Regions from separate parts of the Paenibacillus sp. FSL K6-1566 genome, predicted to be linked through region 1. Evidence: a T-box and tRNA genes for the amino acid it is inferred to sense, from the RefSeq annotation. Region 1 holds a T-box; the other holds one or more tRNA genes.
The links. The T-box of region 1 lies ahead of NST08_RS07510 (arginine--tRNA ligase). A T-box ahead of a tRNA ligase gene usually reads a tRNA of that ligase, here a tRNA-Arg.

Region 1 (4,421 bases):
TGATACAAGCTCTCTACGCCGTAACGAGCTTCAAAGATCGGGCGCGGTACTTTACCTTTACGGAATCCAGGTACATTTACTTGTTTCGCTACTTTATTAAAAGCTTTGTCGAGGGCGGCCGCAACGCGATCCGCATCAACCTCAACGTCAAGAACGCCAAGGTTCTTCTCTATTTTTTCCCAAGTTGCTTTCATTTATGCTTTCCCCTCCAAAATAGTTCACGTGGTCGGCGCAATAATCTATCACGTACCGAATAACCACTATAGTATAAACAACATTACATGCTTTTTCAAGGGCGTACCCTTATGGAGCGATACCGTAAACGTTTTCCATCTCTGCCTATTCCTCCGCCCCGGCAGCTACGAATTGCTTTAACGAACGGTATGCTCCCTCATAGCGAAAACGCATGGTGTCCGTAATTCCGTACAACGGCCGGATTTCGTCCTCATTCCGGAACCCTTTTAAACTCTCCGACACGATGTCGTGCAATGCTGCGGCCCAAATATCGAGCGTAGACTCATCCTCGTCGAGCATGGACTCGTAATCCAAGGTTCCGTAAATGGCCATAATGAACTGCGACCATAATTCCTGAGCGAAATAAAACAGCGTCGGCTCGTGAACCTCTGTCTGATCGGCAACGCGTTCCAATATTTTCGTTATTGCAGGCGGGAATTCCGATGGATCGAGCGGTACCGAGTCAATCTCGATTTCGACGGCCTCCTGTCCTCTCTTAAGCGTTACGCTCCCTTCCATGCCACGTCTGCGCAGCGTCTGCAGCACGCGGAATTGGAGCAGAGGATGAAGCGGGGTCTCGCTAAGCCAATCCGCTAGAGCCGCATCGATTTCCGGACGGTCCAGATAGGCCAGCTGTTCAAGCGCAAGGATCGTCTGCTCGGTCAAAGGTCCGTTCATGACCGAAGCGAGAAGTTTATCCGCATATCCTGCATCCTGTGCTACCTTATCGTTAACCATCTGGCGGGTCATTTCCGCTTCGTCCGGATCGTCGATCTCCTCGGTATCGGCATCATTCTCACGGGGCACGGCTGCTTCGGGGAAGGCTGCCTCCAGCCATTCCAGAAGGGCCCGCCATTCCTCATAGTTCCGCTCATTCTGTCCGCTGCATTGCAGCAGAAACCGCAGCACCTCCATCGCTTCGCCGTACCGTTCATTCTCGAGCATAACCGTTAGCTGAATCTGATAATAATCCAGCGTCTTCGGAAACAGGATGATGTTCTTATCCTCTTGTTCGGGGGAGTAAGAGTCCTTGATAAGGACACCTCCTTTCTAGTCCTGTTTTTAATATTCGTTGATTATAGCATATGTACCGCCAAGATTAAAAAAGCGCGGGTTCCATGGGTTCCTTCTCTTACTTAGAGGGATCGGGATCACCGATCAAGTAAAGAGCAACCGTATTTTATCAATATAACCCCGGATTGCCTAGTCATAATCTAATCGCATCAAAAATCTTCTATTCTCAAAAATATATAGTTGAAATATTCCAGAGCATATGATAATATATTTTTTGCTTGAAAAAAATGTGTCCCAGTAGCTCAGCTGGATAGAGCAACGGCCTTCTAAGCCGTCGGTCAGGGGTTCGAATCCCTTCTGGGACGTAAAAATAACACCGCCTTAGGGCGGTGTTTTTGCGTTCCTTGGGATCCTTTTTGCGTTCCATGGGATACCCAAATTAAAAAATAATGGCTTTTTCCCAATAACCCTATACTATAAAAAAAGAATCCCTGTCGGATTCGAAAGTGATGCCAAGCTACATACATAAAAGAGGAGGATGCGTATGCCTTTGTGGCTTATATACGCGCTGCTGTCTGCCGTAGCCGCTGCGCTCGTGGCCATCTTCGGCAAGATCGGCCTGCAGAACATCGACGCGAATTCCGCAACCGCTATACGATCAGTCATCATGGCTTTGTTCTTGCTCGGGGTCATAGCGGTTCAGGGAAAATTCTCGCAGCTCGGCGACATTCTAACGCAGAAAAAGGCGCTCAGCTTCATCGTGCTCAGCGGAATTGCCGGTGCCTTATCATGGCTGTTCTACTTCCTGGCACTGAAGTACGGCAAAGTATCGCAGGTAGGGCCGATCGATAAATTGAGCGTCGTGATGGCGGTCATTCTTGCTTTTGTTTTTCTGGGTGAAAAAATTTCCTGGATCAACGCAGCCGGCGTTGCTCTGATTGCTGTCGGCGCGCTGCTGGTTGCGGTGAAATAAAAATCGTATTGCTTTTCGAAGCAGATTGGTTATAATATGGAAAACTCGATCATTTTGATGTTCTGTGATTGGGAGAGTAGCTGCACGCGCTTCAGTCCAAGCGAGCCGGGACAGGTGGGAACCGGTACGAAGCCGCCAGTGAAACGGGCCCAGGAGACGGTTATCCGAAACTTTCAGTAGGGTGACCCGGCTTACACCGTTATCGTAGCAAAGGGGTCAGCCTTCCAATTTCGGGGGTTGACAACAAGAGTGGTACCGCGAGCATAAGTCCTCGTCTCTTAGGAGACGCGGACTTTTTTATTTTTTCAGACATGGTTGTCACTGTTAAAAGGGGGATTTCACCATTATGTTAAGTCACTTTATCATTGAAAGCCTGGAACAAGCCGTAAGCAAGGTGTGCCAAAGCTTCGGCACGAAGCTGCCGGATTCCGTGCAGGTCCGTATCGAGCAGCCTGCGAGCATGGAGCATGGAGATTATGCGACCAACATCGCCATGCAGCTTGCCAAAGTTTTGCGCAAGGCACCCATTGAAATCGCCGGGCTGATTCAGCAGGAGCTTCATCAGCATGAGCCATTCCTCGAGCTTATAGCTTCCGTAGAAGTCGCGGCACCGGGCTTTCTGAATCTCCGCATCCGCTGGGAGGCGTGGGCGGGACAGCGTTTCGAGCTGCCTGCTGCCCCGGATGAAAAAATCGTCATTGAACACACATCCATCAACCCGAATAAATCGGCACACATCGGCCATCTGCGAAATTCTTGTATCGGCGACACGCTGGTCAGATTGATGAGAAGGCTCGGTTATGAAGTCGAGGTCCATAACTATATCGACGATCTGGGGAATCAGCTGGCAGATACGGTCGTCGGTCTTCTTCATACTCCGCTCACACAAGAGCATGCCCGGTTCGGGGATTATTGCTGGGATGTATACTCTGCCACCAATCGGGCTTATACGCAGGATCCTTCGCTCGTGCAGCATCGAACCGAAGTGCTTCACGCTCTGGAGGAAGGACACCAGAACTTGGCGTGGATCGGACTCCTCGTGGCGGAGCGGATCGTTAAAGAGCATTTGGAGGAGATGAAGCAGTTCGGCATCGAGTATGATCTGTTGGTGTGGGAGAGCAGCATCGTAAGAGAGGGCTTCTGGGATTATGCATTCGAGCTGCTGAAGAATACGCCGCTGTTCCAGCAGGAAACCGAGGGCAGGCTGGCTGGATGCTGGGTGCTGAAGCAATCCGGCGGCGAAGACGCTGCGGGAAATCCGGAGGCCGAGCACAGCATGGATAAGGTGCTTGTCCGCTCCAACGGCATTTTGACCTACACGGCCAAGGACATCGCGTACCACTTGTGGAAATACGGGGTTTTGGCCAAGGATTTTGCCTACAAAAAATTTACGGAGCATGTGTGGACAACAAGCGCTGACGGCGAGCAGCAGCCGTTCGGCAAAGCCTCTATGGTAATCAATGTTATTGATTACAGGCAGCAATATCCGCAGGCGATGGTCAAGCAGGCGCTCGAAAGCCTGGGGTTCGTCAAGGAAGCGGAGAAGCTCCGTCATGTGAGTTACGGGGTCGTTTCCCTCAGTCCGTCGGCTGCTGCTGACCTAGGGATTGATACGAGTGACGGCAAGGCCTCCTACGCGATGTCCGGGCGTCAAGGGATCGGTATTAAAATTACGGAGCTTATCGATCAGGTGGAGAAGGTCATTGAGGAGACCCGCTCGGATAAAAACGGACTGTCCAGCCGCGAAATCGCGATCGCCTCCATCCGTTACTACCTGCTTCGCTTTGCACTACAGACCGAGGTCGTATTTGATCTCAAGCAGGCTACCGAAATATCCGGCAATACGGGAGTATACCTGCTCTATTCTTATGCACGAGCGCTGAGTGTACTGAATAAAGCGAAGGCATCCGGTGTGGAGCCAGTAAGACCTGTACATTTTCCTGCCATGGAAAAAGCCGAGCACGCCTTGCTGAGACATATCAGCACTTGGCAGGACACCCTCGTCACGGCCGGACGCGAGCTGTCTCCAAGCGCCATTTGCAACTTCACTTACGAGCTGTGCTCATGGTTTAACAATTTTTATTCGGCATGCCCGATCCTGAAGGCGGAGGAGGAGGTCCTCCAATTCCGTGTATGGCTGACCTCGGTGTTTAAAGAGACGCTGGGCGATGCGCTGGACGTCCTCGGGCTGCCTACGCCA
Region 2 (4,421 bases), 1.6 Mb from region 1:
TCTCAGCAGCTGCACGAGCACGACGCAGGTCTTTGTGCGGAAGGTCAAGCACTTGCTGGTCGTTCGTGTAGGAGTGAACGGTAGTCATCATACCTTTCACGATGCCGAACTTCTCGTCGAGAACTTTAGCGAATGGAGCCAAGCAGTTGGTTGTGCAAGAAGCGTTGGAAATGATGGTGTGGTTAGCAGCATCGTATTTCTCTTCGTTAACGCCCATAACGATAGTGATATCCTCGTCCGTAGCTGGAGCGGAGATAATAACTTTCTTAGCGCCGCCTTTGAGGTGAGCGGAAGCTTTCTCTTTCGCTGTAAAGATACCCGTGGACTCAACAACGATTTCTACGCCGTACTCAGCCCAAGGCAATGCTTCAGGGTTGCGCTCAGCAAATACTTTGATCTCACGGCCGTTTACAACCAGTGCGCCTTCTTTAGCTTCAACGGTTGCATTCAGTCTTCCGTGAGTCGTGTCATATTTCAAAAGGTGAGCCAGCGTGCTTACGTCCGTCAAATCGTTGATTGCAACGATTTCTACTTCGCTGTTGTTCAGCGCAGCACGGAACACGTTGCGTCCAATACGTCCAAAACCGTTAATACCTACTTTAACCATGAGTAGTTCCCTCCATATTTGTAAAATTAATATATTCAAGACCGGCCGTTAAGCCGATCAAGACAACGGGATAAAGAATAACGAGGCCTTGCACCTGTATGCTTGCTGGACCGTAAGGTTACGATGCCGCTGCATCGATCTCCTTCTCTACCTCCAGCGCAGCCGCCTCATCCGTAACGAGGATATCCTCGTGCCCGAATTTCAGCACGGCATGAATCGCTTTGCCTTTGCTTCGGCCGCCGGCAATGCCAATGATCGTCTCCGTCTGCATGATGTCCTCCAGCCGGAGCCCGAGAGTCAGCATCTTGTGGACAACCGCGCCTTCCTCGCTGAAGTAGTATCCGAAGGATTCGGCAATCGCCCCATCCTGCTGGAGGCTGCGGATCGAGTCCTCGTCCAGCTTGCGTCTTCTGGCCATTTCCATCGCGTCGCCGATCCCGTGGATAATGATCCGGGAACGTCGGATGACATCCACAATCTCCTGGATGTGCTGATCCTGCACTAGGGATTGATAGGCATCCTCGCTAAGGAGATCAGGCACGTGCAGCAGACGATATTCGGCACCCACGCGCTTCGCCATCTTGGAAGCAATCGTGTTAGCCTGAATTTCCATGCTCTCTCCGAGACCGCCGCGTGCGGGCACAAACCATGTGCCTTTCAGAGGCCCTGCCGCAAGCGGTGACATCTGCTCCGCGACTTCGGCGAGCGTGGATCCACCCGTGACGGCGATCGTATCGCCGTTCTCGACGAAGCTTAGCAGTGTTCTTGCTCCGGCACGTCCGAGCTCGCGCTTCACTTCCGGAGAGGATTCACTGTCACCGGGAATGACGACAACCTTGCGGAGTCCGTAGGCCTTCTTGATCTTCTCCTCAAGCTCGACCAGCCCGAACAAATCCTTCATGAGCGGCTCCAGTTCTTCGAGCAGACACAGTCCTGCATGGCTGATCCGCATACCGAGCGTCTCAATCTCGATCAGTCCCTGCGCTTTCAGAAGATCGGTTTCAGCCCGCAGAACCCGTTCCGTCATCGATAAGGATGACGCCAGCGTTCGTCGGCCGACCAGCCCGGACAGCTTGATCTGATGGAGGATCGTGTACCTTCGTTTAAAGGTGTACATCAAATCGGGCAGAAGCTGCTCTTGTATTTCTAATAGGTTACGCATGCATTCCACTCCTGCAAACTTTCGTCTCGGCTCTTCTATCGGTTGGACGTAAAATGTCCCGGGATAACCTTTTAAGTCCCACCCCTATTCTAACCAATAATGATGCAGGTTGCAAGTGTCCGAACGTATATTTCTCTGCAACCATCATTCTTATACATTATGGCCAAATCGAAACCTCTCTATATATCAAAACAATGTTTTATCCGCTCTTGTGTTTTTCTATTAGATAGGGTATAATCATCTTCGTTGCTGATTTTTTATATGCGCCCGTGGTCCAATGGATATGACGTAGGCCTCCGGAGCCTGAGATCGAGGTTCGATTCCTCGCGGGCGCGCCATCTTTAAATTTTCTCATATATGAATTACCCGAAAGTGCCCATGACGGCTCTTTTTTTTGCCCAATAGTTTGACTATCTTTGACTTTTTGATTAAAATTGTTTATCATGTGGGTAATACGGTAACAGTATTTATTAGTGATGCACTTAATGAGGAGGTTTTTCACGTGAGTTTTATACCTATGGTCGTTGAACAAAGCAACCGCGGCGAGCGGGCATACGACATCTATTCCAGATTGCTGAAAGACCGCATAATCTTCCTCGGCTCCGACGTCAATGACGTGGTCGCCAATTCCATCATTGCCCAAATGCTGTTCTTGTCGGCAGAGGATCCGGAGAAGGATATTCACCTTTACATCAATAGCCCTGGCGGTTCGATCACCGCGGGGATGGCAATATTCGATACGATGCAATTCATCAAGCCGGACGTCTCGACCATCTGTGTCGGTATGGCCGCCTCCATGGGTGCATTCCTGCTGAATGCAGGCGCTAAGGGCAAGCGCTACGCGCTGCCGAACAGCGAAATCATGATTCACCAGCCGCTTGGCGGCGCACAAGGTCAAGCAACGGATATCGAAATCCGGGCACGCCGCATTCTGAAGATGCGCGACAAGCTGAACCGTATTCTTGCCGAGCGCACCGGCCAACCGCTGGAGCGGATCGAGAAGGATACCGACCGCGACTACTTCATGACGGCTGAAGAAGCCAAAGAATACGGTCTCGTCGACCAAGTGTTGGAGAAGACGCCTTCGCAAGGACTATAAGAAGCAATACATGCAAAAGGCATGCACACGTAAAGGTGCATGCCTTTTTTCTTATGTCTGTATAGAACAACCCCAATGGTTATTTCTGGTATAATTGCATTGTTGATTCCTAATATACAGGGAGGTCCTTATGATCGGCTCTAAAATATCCTTTGTTTTCATGCTCGTGCTCGTCCATCTTCCGTTTCTGATCATGAACCTGGAGCGTGCCGTTTCCGGCGCCGATCCGCATGCAATTCATGGAGTTGCCTCCATTGTTCTTGTCCTTCTGCTTCTGTTCTCCGGTTTTGTGATGGGGTATACCAATCAGACATTCTACCCCCGCTGGTTCTCGGCTTATTGGCTCGTCGGCGTGTTCTTCATGGTCGTCGGCTACTTGCTGAAGCTCTACGTCGTTCTCATTCCATTCGTCCTTCTCTACGCCGTCCCCCTTTACGGGCTCGTCCACTACACCGGTCACTCGGAGGAGACGGTTTATCCTCTTGTCCATGCGGCCGTTGGTTGGGGAGCCGGTATAATTGGTTACGGAATTGGACATTCCCGCTTCAGACGGAGGGATCCTCAACAAGCAACATGAGATTCCATCGGATCCCTTCAGGATGGATTCGTAATTGGTTCATGAGCTTGTGAATGCCCATATCCGTCTGATTAGCTATACCCAACTGTGATGCAGACCCCTCCGCCATGCCCTACGCATACAAAAATCCCTTGGCCGCTAGGCCTGAAGTTAACCTCAGGCTGCGATCCAAGGGATTTCTTTTTGTATTCCGGCACATTGTTGCATCTTTACATCACAGTGTATCAAACGGTCACAGGCCTCGCGCCCCCTAGGATTCAGTTATCCCATGGTTCAGAACCTGCGGTTCCCATCCTTATTTCCATTCCTTCAGCTTCAATTCAAATTCAGGGAAGCCGTAGGCATAAGCCGTGTATTCATACAGCTGGAAGTACAGGACCACGGCGTTATCCTTCAGATAGAATTCCGCATCTTCCGGAACTCCTTCGAATCCGCCAAGGTAGCCCCCGCCCTTCTTCAACTCGCTCAAGACGCGGTTGTCGAGCTTCTTCTTCTTGCCCTTCAGGTCGATGAAATCGCCAAGCTTCAGCAGCTTTCCATCCTTCAGGGAGAACGTGAAGCTGTTCTTGAAGGTCATGCCGTGCGCGCCGCCGAGATAGGAATAATCATGCGCCGTAACACTCAGCAAGCCGTCCTTGTTGTAGTGGACCACAAAATTGCCTTCGAAGGCATAAGGGAAGCTGTCTTCACCCGGAGGAAGCTCCTTGATGCTTTCCTCTGCGCGGGCGATCACGCTTTCCGCATGCTTTTTCAATACGCTGTTGATTTGAGTTTGGGCCTCGCCATTGCTTAGGCCGCTGACAACCGGATAACTCGCAGCAGCTTCCACGCCCTGGATCGTCTTCTTCAACGTTTCCGATTTGATCGTTAGATCGCTCTGCTTCTTCGTCAAGCTGAGCGTCTTCGAGGACGGACTCCATTGTCCCTGGATCCCTAAGTATTCGCTGACCGTCTTGAACGGCAGATAGAGCCGTCC

Region 2: it has a tRNA-Arg gene. The T-box ahead of NST08_RS07510 (arginine--tRNA ligase) is inferred to sense a tRNA for this amino acid. The anticodon was not compared.

The regions. Positions count from the first base shown of each region.
Region 1 covers NZ_JBBOSR010000001.1:1,770,093-1,774,513, reverse strand. Annotated here, with positions in the region: gene tig (trigger factor) at 1-194, opposite strand, end outside; gene NST08_RS07525 (hypothetical protein) at 340-1,179, opposite strand; tRNA gene NST08_RS07520 (tRNA-Arg) at 1,540-1,613, shown strand; gene NST08_RS07515 (EamA family transporter) at 1,793-2,221, shown strand; T-box leader at 2,277-2,503, shown strand; gene NST08_RS07510 (arginine--tRNA ligase) at 2,568-4,421, shown strand, end outside.
Region 2 covers NZ_JBBOSR010000001.1:219,421-223,841, reverse strand. Annotated here, with positions in the region: gene gap (type I glyceraldehyde-3-phosphate dehydrogenase) at 1-607, opposite strand, end outside; gene NST08_RS01075 (sugar-binding transcriptional regulator) at 726-1,769, opposite strand; tRNA gene NST08_RS01070 (tRNA-Arg) at 2,033-2,107, shown strand; gene clpP (ATP-dependent Clp endopeptidase proteolytic subunit ClpP) at 2,272-2,868, shown strand; gene NST08_RS01060 (hypothetical protein) at 2,999-3,445, shown strand; gene NST08_RS01055 (PdaC/SigV domain-containing protein) at 3,741-4,421, opposite strand, start outside.